2 regions of the Bacillus safensis genome follow, and region 1 is predicted to be linked to the other one. Evidence: riboswitches for the same ligand, from Rfam matches in the RefSeq annotation. Region 1 holds a riboswitch; the other holds the start of a gene.
The links. Region 1 has a riboswitch for glycine ahead of gcvT (glycine cleavage system aminomethyltransferase GcvT). Riboswitches for the same ligand answer to the same signal wherever they lie in the genome.
Positions count from the first base shown of each region.

Region 2: linked by a shared signal. The riboswitch ahead of AAYR28_RS18420 (amino acid permease) and the one ahead of gcvT (glycine cleavage system aminomethyltransferase GcvT) in region 1 are both predicted to bind glycine.

Region 1 is NZ_CP154909.1:2,213,543-2,222,105, reverse strand. Features, by position in the region: gene tasA (biofilm matrix protein TasA) at 1-81, shown strand, start outside; gene sinR (transcriptional regulator SinR) at 149-484, opposite strand; gene AAYR28_RS11330 (anti-repressor SinI family protein) at 518-682, opposite strand; gene AAYR28_RS11325 (YqhG family protein) at 866-1,663, opposite strand; gene AAYR28_RS11320 (DEAD/DEAH box helicase) at 1,678-3,348, opposite strand; glycine riboswitch at 3,602-3,708, shown strand; glycine riboswitch at 3,712-3,806, shown strand; gene gcvT (glycine cleavage system aminomethyltransferase GcvT) at 3,910-5,007, shown strand; gene gcvPA (aminomethyl-transferring glycine dehydrogenase subunit GcvPA) at 5,024-6,370, shown strand; gene gcvPB (aminomethyl-transferring glycine dehydrogenase subunit GcvPB) at 6,363-7,823, shown strand; gene AAYR28_RS11300 (rhodanese-like domain-containing protein) at 7,869-8,249, opposite strand; gene AAYR28_RS11295 (lipoate--protein ligase family protein) at 8,469-8,563, shown strand, end outside.
Region 2 is NZ_CP154909.1:3,583,128-3,591,690, reverse strand. Features, by position in the region: gene AAYR28_RS18440 (MFS transporter) at 1-291, shown strand, start outside; gene AAYR28_RS18435 (shikimate dehydrogenase) at 386-1,288, opposite strand; gene AAYR28_RS18430 (MFS transporter) at 1,307-2,488, opposite strand; gene AAYR28_RS18425 (LacI family DNA-binding transcriptional regulator) at 2,934-3,953, opposite strand; glycine riboswitch at 4,218-4,297, shown strand; gene AAYR28_RS18420 (amino acid permease) at 4,462-5,808, shown strand; gene AAYR28_RS18415 (DUF3169 family protein) at 5,856-6,536, opposite strand; gene AAYR28_RS18410 (helix-turn-helix transcriptional regulator) at 6,533-6,739, opposite strand; gene AAYR28_RS18405 (NUDIX hydrolase) at 6,910-7,533, shown strand; gene AAYR28_RS18400 (DUF4188 domain-containing protein) at 7,545-8,027, opposite strand; gene AAYR28_RS18395 (PadR family transcriptional regulator) at 8,032-8,563, opposite strand, start outside.

The DNA.
Region 1 (8,563 bases):
ACGATCAATCCAAAAAAGCATACGGATGAAAAAGGCTACGTGAAAGAAAACGAAAAAGCACACAGCGAAGATAAAAAATAAAGCCAGTCTTTAGGCTGATATCAAGGTCTGCATAGCAATTGGAGGAGTATGCGCTAAAACGTGCGCTTTACTCCTCTTCTTGCTTTTTTCTCCAGATTTGATAATCTAAAAATTCACGAAATTGCTTTTTCGAAACCCCTGATGTCATTGCATCTCGAACTAGTTTTTCCCATTCACTATCTAATTGACCATCGTATTCGGTTTCATCTTTTTCGTTTAAAAGTGTATGAACCGAGACGTCCAGAACAGCGGAGACTTTTTCAAGAAATTGAATGGAGGGGTTTGTTTGCAAGTTTCTTTCTATTGAGCTTAAATAAGACTTCGCTACCCCAGCCTTTTCGGCCAGTTCTGATAGTGAGTAGCCTTTTTCATTGCGGTATTGTTTAATACGCTGGCCAATCAATGTCATCACCTTCCTTTCGATATTATAGCACATTCAGAAAGGTTTGATAGAATGACTTCTTACCAGAGGGGGAGACTCAGAGGACTTTTCATTTGATTTGAGGAAATGACGGACTTCTTCAACTGTTAGTCCTGCCTTGCGAGCTTCGCGTAATAATTGAATCCATTCACTGTCTAATTTGTTCGTTTTCTTTTCCATACAAATACCCTCCTAAAATACTGAATCATGTATTTCAGGCACTTAACGCATGAAATGGAAAGACATAGGTGGTAAGACCTCATAGTTTGCTTGCGTCATGTTTCCGCCCAATACAAACAGACAAACTTTGCTTTAGACTGATCGAAAATTGTATGTCACATAAAAGGGGAGGGGGACCATGAGTCAACCTCCTCTTTTTTGCTGTAAGTAAAAAAGTCCGCCATTTTCAATCGTAAGACTGATTTTTGGTTCATATAAAGTTTTAAGTGCTTGTCTTTCTATTTCATATTCTACAGATGTGTCTGAAGTCCCTTCATAAAATTGGTTTAAAAGTTCGGAGTCTTCCTTCCATTTTTGAACGGCTCGAACTGCCCAGTCATCTGGCTCTTCATGGGCATAACGCTCCATGAGGCTGTAGAGCCGTTTGATTCCGCTTTCTGGCTTAATCATTGTACTCATCGTAAAGCAATAATCGGGAATTTGAGATGACAGCTCACGAGCTTCCAGCTTCTCTTGAAATTGTTCAATGACTTCTCCGCGAATGAGATGAAGGCCTAATGATAAAAGCTTATCCTTCTTCCGGTCTGCCAGATAAGAGATTTTTACATTGAGACCAAGCCATGGCTCAAGGGCGATCTGGTTGTTCGTGAGCGGGCTGACTCGTTCATAAAGCCGGATAAAACGGCCCTGCTCTTTGACCGCCTCAAATATTTGAAATAACCGTGGGGAGCCGAAATGGATAAATTCACCACTGGTCGTATCACCCGCTTTTTTTTGATCTGTGATGAATGTCAACTGCCGCGGTTCAGGTACACCGCCAGTTTTTTCAAGCCAGTGCCAATAAAAAGGACGGTTCATAATTAATTTATCCATTTCGATTGTCAGCTGTACGGTCATATGTCCTGCACTTTCTTCTAATATGCTGCATTGATTCGCCTTGAAAAAACGGAGAAGAAAGGTGTGAATGTCATGCTGCTCCATTGATCAACTCTCCTTTATGAGCCCTGCTGTCTTTTTTCTAAAAGTGGTGTTTGTGCTTCAGTTAAATAAGAAGCAAACTGGGTTAATTTCTTTTTCATGTCTCCGCCTGATTCATGCTGGAAGAGGATTTGATGCAACTTTGTTTCGACATCTTCAATATCAATTCTCGTTAAAATATCATCTAAATCGCCTATGACGTTTTCAAACAGCTGAATTTTCTCATATAAAAGCTTTAAAATATGCTCTTCAACTGTTCCGTTTGTTGACATATTGTAAATGTGCACATCCCGCTCTTGGCCAAGGCGGTGGATACGTCCAATTCTCTGTTCTAAACGCATCGGGTTCCACGGGAGGTCGTAGTTGATGATTTGGTTACAAAACTGAAGGTTGATCCCTTCGCCGCCAGCTTCTGTCGCAATTAACACCTGCGCCCTTTCTCTGAATAAATCTTTCATCCAATCTTTTTTGCCCCGCTTAAAGCCGCCCCGAAATGGCACAGAGCTGATGCCATTTTGCTGTAGAAACCATTGTAAATAAATTTGTGTGGCGCGGTATTCGGTGAAAATAATGACCTTCTCATTTAACTGCTGAATGAGTTTGACCACTTCAAGCGCCTTTGAGTTTTGCTCCACTTGATTAATTTTCTCCATGATTTGCGTTATAGCAGAAGATCCGAGAATATGCTTTTCTTCTTCCTGCATTTTTTTAATCGTCATATAAACTGCTTCACGGCTTGAACAGCATTCTCGTTCCAAGGTCATAATGGAAAACATATGCTTTGTATAAGACGGATTCTCTTTCAGCTTGCAGATTTCATCATACAATGCTTGTTCTGTCGGAGAGAAATCAATGGAAATCGTTTTGACATGCCGTTTTGTCCACTCGATGCCTGTGTCTTGTCTTCGGTTTCGAATCATCACTTTATTGACGAGCTGTTTTAATCGGTCATGGTCTTCAAGCTGCAAGTCCTTTTTGGCAAAGAGATCTTTAAATTGATGTTCATTTCCTAGGTGGCCTGGCTTCAGAAGGGAAACAAGATTAAATATTTCTCCAATCCGGTTTTGAATAGGAGTGGCTGTCAGCAGCAGGCAGAACTTCTTATTCAGGTTTCTCACAAATTCATAGTTTTTCGTTTTATTGTTTTTCAGTTTGTGTGCTTCATCGATAATGACCATATCGTAGGCAATCGATAAAATCGTGTCTCGATGCGGCTGTCTTTTGGCTGTGTCAATAGAGGAAACGACAACGTCACACTGCTCCCACACATAGCTCTTTTTTTGTTCAACAGCATCAATATAAAATTTCGTCCGCAGCTCCTGTACCCACTGAGACACAAGGGAGGCGGGGACGAGAATGAGAATCTTTTTGGCAAGTCCACGAATCATGTATTCTTTGATAATGAGTCCTGCTTCTACGGTTTTTCCAAGTCCCACTTCATCTGCTAGAATGGCTTTCCCATTCATTTCTTCTACGACTCTTCTGGCTACTTCGAGCTGGTGCTTTAAAGGTGTGAATGCAGGCAGGTGCGCGGGAGCTTGCAGTCCCTCGAATGAATCAATGGCTGTGACTTTTTGAACCTGCGTCGCTAAACGATACATATCCCAGTTCGCCCAGGGGCCGTCTGCTGAAAGCCGCTGCTGAAATTCATTTGCCCATTCCTGATCAAAAATCGTTTGAATATTCAATGTGGTCGCCTGCCTTTCTTTCTAGTAGGATCTGATGAAATTGTTCTGTTTTTAAACGCTTCATTTTTTTGGAGGTCTCTAAAAGACTAGATATATGAATAAAAGCGAACGATATCGAAGGGTTATTTTAAAAATGTTAATGATTTTTCTGTTGCTCTTCATCCATTTCTAATGGTAGGATGTTGATAAGTGATCTAGAAAATAAGTCACCCATTTTGATAGTATGTCCAATAAATGTGAAAAATATGAGCGGATGATGGTATGGGGAGAGACTTGGCGGTTATTTTGCACTGGCAGGCGCCGAAGGAGCAAGCTGAATGATTCAGTGAATCTCTCAGGCAAAAGTACTCTTACCGGACGCAACTCTGGAGAGTGTTTGCTTAAGGGTTTTAGCAAACCACCAAAGGGGAAAACGCACAATGATATTGTGCTGTAAACTTTCAGGTGCAAGGACAGAGACTTCTTTTTGATAAAAGGGAGCGCTCTGTCCTTTTTTGCTGTGATTTTTTTCTGAAAATTCAGCTTGCATTTGCACTGTGAGAAAAAAGGGGGAAACGATTGATGTTGAAACGAACACCGCTTTTTCATGCGTATGAAACGTTTGGCGCAAAAACCATTGACTTCGGGGGCTGGGAATTACCTGTCCAATTTTCTTCCATTAAAGAAGAACATGAAGCTGTTCGAACAAAAGCAGGGCTTTTTGATGTGTCTCACATGGGTGAGGTGGACGTCAAAGGTCAAGATGCCCTTCCATTTTTACAAAGGTTATTAACCAATGATGTGTCTAAGCTGACAGACGGTAAAGCACTATATACAGCCATGTGTTATGAAGATGGCGGAACGGTAGATGACCTGCTCGTCTACCAAAAAGAAAAGAATCACTATTTGCTTGTCATCAATGCATCAAATATCGATAAAGACGTGGATTGGCTTTTGAAGCACCAAGAGAAGGATGATGTATTGATCAAAAATATGTCTGATCAAACCGCCTTGCTAGCGCTTCAAGGACCTTTTGCAGCTGACATCATCAAAGAGGTGGCGGGTGAAGAGGTGACATCGCTTAAGCCATTTACATTTTTATCAAAAGCTGAGGTCGCAAATAAAGAAGTGCTCGTTTCCAGAACAGGCTACACAGGGGAAGATGGCTTTGAAATCTACTGCCAGTCAGAAGATGCGGTCCACCTTTGGTCAGCTTTATTAGAAGCGGGGCAGCCGAAAGGACTCATTCCATGCGGACTCGGTGCACGTGACACCTTAAGATTTGAAGCAAGACTTCCGCTTTATGGCCAGGAGCTGACAAAGGATATCTCTCCATTAGAAGGCGGAATTGGTTTTGCTGTCAAAACGGATAAAGAAGCTGATTTTATCGGAAAAGCAGCACTTAAAAAACAAAAAGAAGAGGGACTGAAGCGAAAGCTTGTCGGCATTGAAATGATTGATAAAGGGATTCCGCGTACAGATTATCCAGTCTTTTCAGGAGAAAAGCAGGTTGGGATTGTCACAACGGGCACTCAATCCCCAACATTAAAGAAAAATGTCGGGCTTGCTTTGATCGAAACCTCAGAGGCGGAGCTTGGATCAGAGGTGGAAGTACAAGTTCGCAAAAAACGTCTAAAAGCCAAAATCGTCGCAACACCATTTTATAAAAGAGCCAAATAACGAGGGGGAATAGAGGATGAAGCACAGGTATTTGCCGCAAACAGAGCAAGATCAAAAAGAAATGCTGGATGTCATCGGCGTTCAGTCGATTGATGAGCTTTTTTCAGATATCCCAGAGAAAGTTAGATTCAAAGGAGCATACAACATCAAAGAAGCCGCATCTGAAACAGCGCTTGTCAGGGAATTATCCCGACTAGCTGCAAAGAATAAGGATACAGTTTCCTATGCATCGTTTCTTGGTGCAGGTGTATATGATCATTACCAGCCTGTCATTGTCGATCATGTGATCTCACGCTCTGAATTTTATACAGCGTATACACCTTATCAGCCGGAGATTTCGCAAGGTGAATTGCAAGCGATCTTTGAATTTCAAACAATGATTGCTGAGCTGACTGGTATGGATCTTGCCAACTCCTCGATGTATGATGGCGGGACGGCACTGGCTGAAGCGGCAATGCTCGCTGCGGGACACACAAAGAAGAAAAAAGTGGTTGTTTCTGAAACGGTTCACCCTGAATCAAGAGCGGTGCTGAAAACATACGCCAAAGGACAAAACATTGAAGTTGTTGAAGTGCCTGCGAAAAAAGGGCAGACAGATCTAGCTGCATTGGAAAAAGCGGTCTGCGATGATACAGCAGCAGTTCTCGTGCAATATCCAAACTTTTTTGGTGTAGTCGAGCCGTTAAAAGACATTGAACCCATTGCACATAAAGGAAAAAGCCTATTCATTGTCTCTAGCAATCCCCTCGCACTCGGACTATTGACGCCGCCTGGAAAACTCGGGGCAGATATTGTCGTTGGTGATGCGCAGCCGTTCGGCATCCCGGCTGCATTTGGCGGACCTCACTGCGGATATTTTGCTGTGACGAAAAAGTTGATGAGAAAAGTGCCAGGTCGTTTAGTCGGGCAGACAGAAGATGAAAATGGTGTTCGTGGATTTGTTCTGACCCTTCAAGCGCGTGAGCAGCACATTCGAAGAGATAAAGCGACGTCAAATATTTGCTCAAACCAAGCATTAAATGCATTAGCTGCTTCTGTTGCCATGACGGCACTAGGGAAAACAGGCATAAAAGATATCGCCTATCAAAACGTGCAAAAAGCCCATTATGCCAAGACGCAGGCAGAAAAATATGGACTGCAGGCGGATGTAGAAGGGGCTCATTTTAATGAATTTGTGATCAAGTTACAGGAGCCTGTGAAAGAAGCCAATAAACGATTGCTTGAAAAAGGAATCATCGGCGGCTACGACTTGGGGCTAGACTACCCAGAGCTTCAGCAGCACATGCTTGTAGCCGTGACAGAGCTAAGAACAAAAGAAGAAATTGATACGTTTATCAAGGAATTGGGGGATCGCCATGAATAAACAAGATCAGCTGCTTATTTTTGAATTATCTAGAGAAGGAAGAATAGGGTACAGCCTGCCTGATTTAGATGTACCTGAACAGGAGATCCCGTCTTTATTTGATGAGACGTACATCCGTGATGAGGATGCTGAGCTTCCTGAAGTATCTGAGCTTGATATTATGCGTCATTATACAGCATTATCAAGACGCAATCATGGGGTCGATTCCGGATTTTATCCTCTTGGCTCATGCACGATGAAATATAATCCAAAGATTAATGAAAAGGTTGCACGGCTTGCAGGGTTCTCACAGGTTCATCCGCTACAAGAGGCAGACACTGTGCAAGGTGCATTAGAATTACTATACGATCTAGGTGAACATCTTGAAGAAATTACGGGAATGGACGCTGTGACATTACAGCCTGCGGCAGGAGCACATGGCGAGTGGACGGGACTCATGATGATCCGTGCGTATCATGAAGCAAGGGGAGATCATCAGCGTACAAAAGTCATTGTGCCTGATTCTGCTCATGGAACGAACCCGGCATCTGCGACAGTCGCTGGATTTGAAACCATTACCGTCGCATCTGACGAAAACGGGCTTGTTGATTTAGAAGATTTACGCCGCGTTGTTAATGAAGAAACAGCTGCTTTAATGCTTACAAACCCGAATACACTAGGCCTCTTTGAAGAGAATATTTTAGAAATGGCTGAAATCGTTCACGGAGCGGGCGGTAAGCTTTATTATGACGGAGCCAACTTGAACGCTGTTTTAAGCAGAGCAAGACCAGGAGATATGGGATTTGATGTTGTCCACTTAAATCTTCATAAAACCTTTACAGGCCCGCACGGAGGCGGAGGTCCTGGCTCAGGTCCTGTTGGCGTCAATAAGGATTTGATTCCGTATTTGCCAAAGCCGGTGCTTGTGAAGAAGGAAGGCCGTTTTTACTTTGATCATGACCGTCCAGAATCAATTGGGCGCGTGAAGCCATTCTATGGCAACTTTGGCATTAACGTCAGAGCTTATGCGTACATCCGCTCTATGGGGCCAGACGGTTTAAAGGCTGTAACCGATAATGCCGTGTTAAATGCGAACTATATGATGCGCCGCTTAAGTGCTCATTATGATTTGCCGTTTGATCGTCACTGTAAGCATGAATTTGTTCTTTCAGGTAAACGTCAGAAAAAATTAGGTGTGCGGACACTGGATATTGCCAAACGATTACTTGATTTCGGCTATCATCCGCCAACGATTTATTTCCCGCTCAATGTAGAGGAATGTATCATGATTGAACCGACTGAAACAGAATCAAAAGAAACACTTGATGCATTCATCGAAGCAATGATTCAGATAGCGAAAGAAGCAGAAGAGAATCCTGAAGTGGTGCAGGAAGCGCCGCATACAACGGTTGTCAAACGTATGGATGAAACAAAGGCCGCACGGAATCCAGTTCTCGTTTTTGAAAGAAAATAAAGAAAAAAAGACTCAGGGGGAATCATGCTCCCAGAGTCTTTTTAGTTAGTTCTTCGTTTTAATGCGGCCGCCCCATTTTTTAAAGCCGCCTTTTAAATTATAAATCTCACGGCAGCCATTTTTACGTAAAGTTTGGGCTGCTTTTCCGCTTCTAAAATTATTTTGACAATAGAGATAAACAGGCTTGTCAGGACGTATTTCGTTTTTACGCTGCTTTAGCTGGGAAAGGGGGATATTTCTTGCCCCTAAAATATGTCCGCCTTCAAACTCATTTGGCTCTCTCACATCAATGAGCTGGGCTTTGCGGTAACCTTTAATAAATTCTTCTTCCGTCAGCGTTTTCATAATGCGCTGCTGATAAATGTAGCTGCCGATGGAATAAAGAACGAAAAGTCCACAAAGTGAGAGGACGATATAGTTGAATATTGACAATACAACTCGACTCCTTCTTGAGCATCAGCACAGTAGCCTGTCTGATGGTACGTTTTAGACAAATACTATTATAGTAAAGCATAAGAAACTTGTCATCATAAATGGTAAGAATTATTTTCAATTCCGTCCCTATTTGATAGACTGATGAAGAGAGAAAACCGGTGGTCACCACCATCATCTATCATTGACTACGTAAAAGAGAAGGGATTTTATATGCAAAAAGAGAAATGGTGTTTCATTGATTCAGGAAACCAAGACCCTGCCTTTAACATGGCAATGGACGAAGCCTTGCTTTATTGGCATAGCGA
Region 2 (8,563 bases), 1.4 Mb from region 1:
GTCATAGGAACCGTCAATGCGTTTGTATTGGGATTTTCAACCGCAGGAGTTTTTCAGCTGACGTTAACTGTGATGGCTGAATTCTTCTGGAAAAACAAAGGGACGATGACAGGGATTATCTCTACAGCGGGCGGCGTGTCGGCTATCGTCATCCCAGTCGTAACAGGTTTAATTCAGAGTCACGCGTCCATTTTACAAATCTTTATGTTCGATGCAGTGGTGGCTGTTGCGGCCATTATCGGCGCACTGTATATCCTGTATCGATACCGTCAAATCATGATACATGATTAAAAAAAGACGACCTCCGCAGGAAGTCGTCTCAGCGTGTAGAGCTGAAAACAAAGGACTAAAATGATGATCATTTTAGCCCTTTGTCTTTTTTATTTTAGAAACGGTCATTTTCAAAAAGAATTTGTTTTACTTGATCAACTGGCATATCTTCACCAGTAAAGAGTTTGTAAGCAAGTGCACCTTGCCACAGCATCATTCCAAGACCGTTAATGGTTTTGGCGCCAGCTTCCTGTGCTTGCGCAAGAAGCTTTGTTTTTTGCGGGTTGTATACGACATCTGTCACGATCAAATCTTCACGAAGTACATCAAGTGTATCATCGATAATGCTGAGTTGATCCAGTGGTTTCATGCCAAGGCTTGTCCCATTTGCCAGGATTGCACTTTCTGCTACTTCACGGCGGAACGCGTCTTTGTCTTCAAGTGGGAAAATGTTTGCTTTGACACCGAATGATTTCATTTCGTTGTTGATGTAATTTACATTTTCTTCTGCTTGAACAAAGTATTGATCATTACGAGCAAAAATACTAATTTCACGAATGCCGGACTGTGCAAGCTGAATCGCAATCGGAGTCGCAGCACCGCCAGAGCCAACGAGAGTGACCTTCTTACCAGCTAATTCAACACCATGTTCAATCAAGTTTCTTACATATCCAAGACCATCTGTGTTGTAGCCGATGAGCTTACCATTCTTGTTCACTACAGTGTTACTTGCACGTGTATATCTTGCAGAATCATCTAGTTCGTCTAAGTAATCTAGTACTTTCATTTTGTTCGGCATAGAGACGTTAAATCCAGCTGCACCCATTGCTTTCATACCATTTACGGCTGCTTCTAGTTCATCATTCCCTACTTCAAATGCAAGGTAAGCATAGTTGAGACCTGTTAGTGTATAGCCAAGGTTATGCATACGTGGTGAAAGGCTGTGCCCGATTGGTGTAGCAAGAAGACCAACTAATTTTGTTTTCCCATCAATATTACGTTCATGTATGTTTGTCATGATTGACATCTCCTTTAATTATCTAAATAATTTTTTCATGCGTCCAAGAACAAAGACCGCTAGTAATATGCTAATAACTGCGATGATCATATCGAAAAATAACGTCATTTTAATATCGTACGTGCTGACCAATCCACTTGTAATGAGCGGCACGAGTATAAACGCTGAGCTTGCCGCAATGTTAACATAGGATGAAGCCGTTGCTTTGTTTGTCGGGAACAATTTCATCATAATACTCATCGCCAGTTGGAAGATTCCCGCTGTAAATAGTCCTAAGAAGAAGGTGCTGACAATGACAATGCTGTAAGTTTCAACTTGGAATAGTGCAAGCATCGCAAGGAACGCCCCAATTGGATAAATGATCGCCACCATAATCGGTGAAATGAATTTATCTAAGACGATCGAAAGCAATAGAACAGATACCAGTGCACCAATACTAAAATAAGATAGAAGCTGTGTAGCTTGTTCTGTGCCAAGTCCGATTAATTTTAACCCGAGCTGCGGAAGCCATGTCTGCCATACGACAAACAATGCAGTCGATGTGAATCCCATCAGTACAACAGCTAAACCTTCGCCAAGCATTTTTGGTTCTTCTTTCAGCTGGTCCTGTACTGGAAGAGCGTCTTGTGAAGAAACTTGCTTATGGTTCGGGAATGGCATAAAGATTAAGTAAATCCCTACAAGTAAATAAAGAAGCCCTAGTCCAAAGAACGCCCAGCCCCAGAAGATGTCATGTGCCACTAGGAATGCCAAGATAAATGGAAGAACAGTCGCCCCAATGGATACAGACGCTTTTACTAAAACAGAAGCCGAACTTGCTTTTTTCGGAAATGACTCTGACAAAGCAGGATAGGTTCCTGAATCAAGCAGTGAGTTGGCAATACCTGCTGATATCGCAAAGATAAATGCCAGTGTATAACTTGTTGTCGTTGGAATACCGATTAAGAATAATAAGTAAAGAAAATTTCCTGTAATAATGACAGGCTTACGTCCCCAGCTGTCGGCTAACCGGCCTGAGAAAAAGAGCGCAATGAGTTTACCAATTCCGATCGCCGATACAAGCAAGCTGATTTTCGGAATATCCACATGGTAGCGTTCAGATAAGCTGTCCATGTTGGAAGCTACAATAATATTGATCATGCCAAGCATGAAGTAGTTTAAATACATGCCAAGTGACGATTTTATATAAGGATTTTTCATGTTCCCACTCCTATATTTGAAACCCCATTTAAGGTCAAATTCTTTGTATACCCTTTGTTATTGTTTCCTTCAAAATAAATAATATGAAGCCCATCACAACACCCCTTATGTGATTGATGAAAAAATAATGAATATTCATCTGTTCTTCAATCAAGTACATCGTTCTACTAAAAATGAAAAAATAATAAAAGCCTTGATTAGGAAGTGAAACTTCATGATTTGATCAGAATCATAAAAAACCACTTTTAACTGTTTTTGATAGAAATGATGATATGACGAAATAGGTATAACGATATACTAAAAGAAGCAACGAGATAAATATACTCCTGCATTTTAAATGTGTCAAGTTTATGACTTTGTGATTTAAAAAAAGAAAAATGAAACAAAGAAATAGTTGACTTGATCAATAAAAAAAGAGAATTGCTGCACACAATTCTCTTTTTCATCATGATGGAGAGGTTTCTCTAATATGAAGTTGAGGCTTTAAAATCAATCGCTGCAGCTCTTCATCCTGTTCGTTCATTTTATGATATAAAAGGTTCGCTGCTTTTACCCCGATGGATCGTGGGAAGGAGGAAACAGTGGTGAGCGGCGGATGATACATTTCTGCTTCAGGAACATTATCGAATCCAACGACATCGATATCTTCACCAGGCTTGATGCCCCGTGCTGACAGGGCTTGAATGACCCCAAAAGCGAATAAGTCACTAAAACAAAAAATAGCAGTAGGGGGCTCAGGCTGATCCATCACTTGGGCAAGTGCTTCTTTCCCGCCTTCACGAGTAGGTTCTATATCAATAATAAGAGAATCATCAATCGTCACATTTTCTTCGTCATGAGCTCTTTTGAAACCTTTCATCCGCTCAATCCAAGTCGAAGAAGTCTTGATGCCGCCTAAAAAAGCGATGCGGCGATGCCCTTTTTGAAGAAGATGATGAACCGCCATCCAAGTACCTTGTTCATAATCAACACCGACATAGTCACATTGCACATCTGATAATTCACGATTTGCCAGTACTTTTGGGGTGCGAATTTGATTTAATTGTTTGACCGTTCGAGCAGAGCTTTTCGAAGCTGGGTTTAAAATAATCCCGCCCACTCGGTGCTCTACCATGGTGGAAATGAGCCGCTCCTGTTTATCGACACTGTCAAAGGTCGTACCAAGTAAAACAGTATAGCCCAGTGACTCAAGCGTGGTTTGTACGCCAATTAAAAACTCCGAAATAAAGGTGTTAGAAATATCCGTCACAATCACACCCACGATATTTGAGCTTTTTGACCGCATGTTGGCAGCAACGCGGTCGTATACGTATCCTAATTCCTCCATGGATTGCAGTACTTTGTTTCGAGTGGCTTCAGAGATTCTAGGATTATTTCGAACAACGAGTGATGCCGTTGAAGTCGAGACACCGGCATGCTTGGCGACTTCCTGTAATGTGACACGCTGCTTGTTCATTTTTTTCATTTATCTTCACCAACTTCAATGGATTGCCTAACTTTGTTCATCATCAAGAGGGATTTCTCTATCAGACGAGCCGAACATCTTTTGATTTATTATACATGAATCAGGGGGGATTGATGAAGTGAAGACATATGAGTAACGCCGTAAATCATAAAAGATTACCATTGACAGCTTTCAGATTGAGGCGTAAAATATGAAATTATTCAGAAATAGCAACATTTTAATTAAATAACGAAGGCTATGAATGCTGTGGGTCACACTATAGCAGGAGCAGCTTCTGGAGAGACCGCATGTATGTGCGGCGCCGAAGGGTTCACAATCTCAGGCAAAAGGACAGAAGAGTACGAAATATTGTATTTGTGGTGCATGGATGATGCCGTGTATGACTTTTCTCTATTTTGCTATTCTTTTATGACCGTGAGATTGGAGCGCATCCAATCTCTTTTTTTATGGACTTTTTTAAAGGGTTCATTATTTCAGGATAAGATCGTGTCGTAGGAGGGTGTTAGCATTGGCACAACAAGAATTAAAACGAGATTTATCAAACCGTCATGTACAATTGATTGCCATTGGCGGAACCATTGGAACCGGGCTGTTTTTAGGATCCGGAAAGGCTATTCAATTGGCAGGCCCTTCAATCATTTTTGCTTATTTAATTGTCGGGATGGCCATCTTTTTTGTCATGAGGGCACTCGGAGAATTGCTTTTATCGAAGGCAGGCTATCAGTCATTAACCGATATTGCAGAGGACTATCTCGGCCCGTGGGCTTCCTTTGTGACAGGATGGACCTATTGGTTTTGCTGGATTATGACAGCGATGGCGGATGTCATTGCGGTCGGTGTGTACGTGCAGTATTGGTTTGACATCCCGCAGTGGATTCCTGCCATCATTTGTTTATTGATTTTACTAGGATTGAATCTATTAACGGTGAAGCTTTTCGGAGAAATGGAATTTTGGTTTGCACTCATTAAAGTAATTACGATTCTATTATTGATCGGGGTTGGAATGGTTCTTTTAATCATTGGTTTTCAAACAGATGCCGGACCGGTGACAGTAACGAATTTATGGTCTCATGGCGGGTTATTCCCGAATGGTGTCACAGGTTTCTTATTGTCATTCCAGATGGTGATTTTTGCGTATGTGGGAGTTGAACTGGTCGGTGTGTCCGCAGCAGAAACAGCCAATCCGCAAAAAAACATCCCTTCTGCGATTAATAAGATTCCATTAAGAATTCTATTTTTCTATGTGGGAGCGATTTTTGTCTTACTATGTATCAACCCATGGACTGAACTCAGCGCATCAGAAAGTCCTTTTGTGAAAACCTTTGGACTCATTGGGATACCAGTAGCAGCAGGGCTCATTAATTTTGTTGTGTTGACGTCTGCGGCATCAGCTTGTAATAGCGGCATGTTCTCGACGAGCCGTATTCTGTATAATCTTAGTCATCAAAAGCAGGGTCCAGCTTCCTTCGGACGTCTGAACAAGCATGCTGTCCCAAGCAATGCCCTGTTTGTTTCGACGATTGTGGTATCGGTTGGAGCTCTTTTAAGCAAGCTGATTCCCGAACAAGCCTTTGGTATTGTGACAACGATCAGTGCCATTTGTTTCATTTGGGTATGGAGTATTATTTTAATTAGCCATTTGAAATATAAAAAAACACGGCCTGAATTGCATGAAGCATCTACCTTTAAAGCACCTTTCACACCTTTTGTGAATATATGTGTTTTGGTTCTCTTCGCTGCGATTCTAGTGATCATGCTGTTTGCAGATGCAACACGCCCCGCGCTCTTATTAACGCCGGTCTGGTTTGGTTTCTTACTATTGATTTATGCACGAAAGAAACGCCGCGCGTCATAATGAACGGAAAAAGCACAGCCTTTGCATTAGGCTGTGCTTTTGTTCATTTAACGATTTCTAATCTTTAGCACATAATTTGCATTCAAAATGATCAAAACAACACCAATGACCATGATTGAGAAAAGCTGAGAGTGATTGGCTCCAAGGGAATACACAATCAAAATAAACATGGCGCCGGTCAATAGAACATTCATCATTTGATACGTGTGAAACAGTCCGCCAAGCATCACATGCTTTTCGCCTTCGTCTGAAATAGCGAGCAGCTTTTTACTATAATCTTTGTCAGATGGACTTGGCAGGTTGCGATTAGGGTAGACAAGCTTTAGAACAGATATCGCTATATATGAACTGATAATGGAGACAATAAATAAAGCAGCATTGACGAGAATCAACCAAATGGGCTGCTCGGTGACGATCGCGATACCGATGGCAACAATGGAAAAAATGGTACTTACCGTATTGGCTAAAGTCAAATCAGTAAAGGTCCGATATTGTTTTGCCTCCAGTTCATCCTCTTCATCTCCAGAAACCGAAAGAGATACTCTTTTTTTCATACGTGAAATCCCTGAAAAACAATAAATAATCAATAAAATCGTCAATCCACTGATGACAAGAGTGGCTTCAAATGCAACATCAAGAAGTGTCATTTCAAATTCGGCTGCCAGCAGACAGTAAGCGCCGAGAAAGCCAAGGAGAGCACCTAAGAGCATTTTGTATACAGTTTTCATGAGAGTTCATCCTCCTCGAATAGAAAAATACGTTCAATGGGTTCCTGAAAAATTCGTGAAAGCTTAACAGCGAGCAATAGAGACGGCATTAACTCATCTCGTTCCATTAAGCTGATGGTTTGACGAGAGACCTTTGCACGCTTTGCAAGTTCAGTTTGGTTTAAACCATCTCGCGCACGAAGCTCTTTTAACCGATTTTTCATTCTGTCACCTCAATTTTGGTTGAAATCTTTCCTTGATTGTAAAGCATTATATTCATTTTGACAAGTAAAGTTGTCAAAATGATAAAAATAATTGTCAGAAAGATCATCTTTATTGAAAAGGTGAACCATGATACGCTAAAGGAAAGAGAAACAGAAAACAGGTGATGTCCGTGTTCATTGATCAATTAAAAAATGACTTACATCAATCACAACCGTTGTTCATTGGAGAAGAGACAGCGTTCAAAGCAGCAGTCCTTATCCCTTTGGTGCAAGTAAATGGAGATTGGCATATATTATTTGAGGTCCGATCGTTGACCATGAGAAAACAGCCGGGGGATATTAGCTTTCCTGGGGGCAAGCTTGACGGCAGCGAAACTGCACAGGAAGCTGCACTGCGAGAAACACATGAAGAGCTGGGCATTCCGCCAGAATCGGTCGAGATCCTTGGACAGCTCAGTCCTTATATCGCTTCTCCATCTTTTGTGGTATACCCATATGTCGGTATCATTGATGAGCAAAAAGTGAAACACTCCTTTAATCAAGAAGAAGTAGAGGAGACTTTTACCGTGCCTCTATCATGGCTCAGCCAATATGAGCCATACTTACATCATGTATCCGTTCAGCCAACACCAGGAGAGGACTTCCCTTATGAAAAAATCATGAATGGTGAAAAATACAGCTGGGGAAGCCGTTCGATTGAGGAATGGTTTTATGATTACGAAAACTACACCATATGGGGATTAACAGCCCGCATATTAAAGCATTTTGTGACCGTTACAAAAAGAAATTCCTAGAGAATCGCTCTCTAGGAATTTGTTGTATTCAGACGGTCCTTCGCTGTTTGTTGACCTTTACTTATTGAAATAGGGGATTTTGCTTGGCTCAGTCCGTAGGAAGGCATGTTCACGTAGATGGATTCATACGAGCCGGCTTGAATTTGGTACGTTTCATGATAAATTCCGACGGCGTCATTATTTCGTGTTCTTTGGTTAAATTCTTTCCAAGCAGCCAAATGCTTCTCCATCTTGGCATAGGCAAGGAGGTCATCTGTTGATTTCCAATATTGAATCATCGCTGTCGTGCGTAATCCAAAGTAATTCTCTGTCCCAAGAAAGCCAAGCTCATCTTGATGGGTATACAGCTCCTTGATCATGCCAGGCATCGCCATGAACACAGGCAGCCATTGATGAATGGCCCAGCGTTTGTTGATCCTCATTCCGATGATGAACACAACAATCGAATCAGAATTGTCCGTTGTAAATCTACCCGCACGTATGTCTTTTTTCATTCATTTACCCTTCCTTCTTCATCGAATGGAATGTGTCCACGCACCAATCAATTCCTGCTTGAGCCACTCTTTTTCCATAATCTAAAGTAAACAGCCAATACTTCGCATCCGCTTCATCTGGATAAAGCTCTTGAATGTTTTGTTCAATTGAAACATAAGTTTCATAACGAATACGAAGCTGCCGCTCATAATCCTGTAAAAGCACTAGTTTCTTCTCAAACGAAAGATATTGACCAAAGAATAACTTTAATAACACCTCATTACGCTCTGTTGGTAACTGATCGAGCGGCTGCGCCAGCCACTCTCTTAACGTATTCAGTCCTTTTTCAGTCAAATGATATTCCCGCTTGTCTGAGCGGCCAGAAGCAGCAGCAGGTGAAACTTCCGCAAGGCCTTCCTCGACTATTAACTTTAAAGCTGGATAAATTTGTCCATAACTGATTTTCCAAAAATGATGCAGGCTTCTATCAATTAATTGCTTCACTTCATACCCTGACTTACAATCAGTCGTTAAAATACCTAAAATCGCATACGTC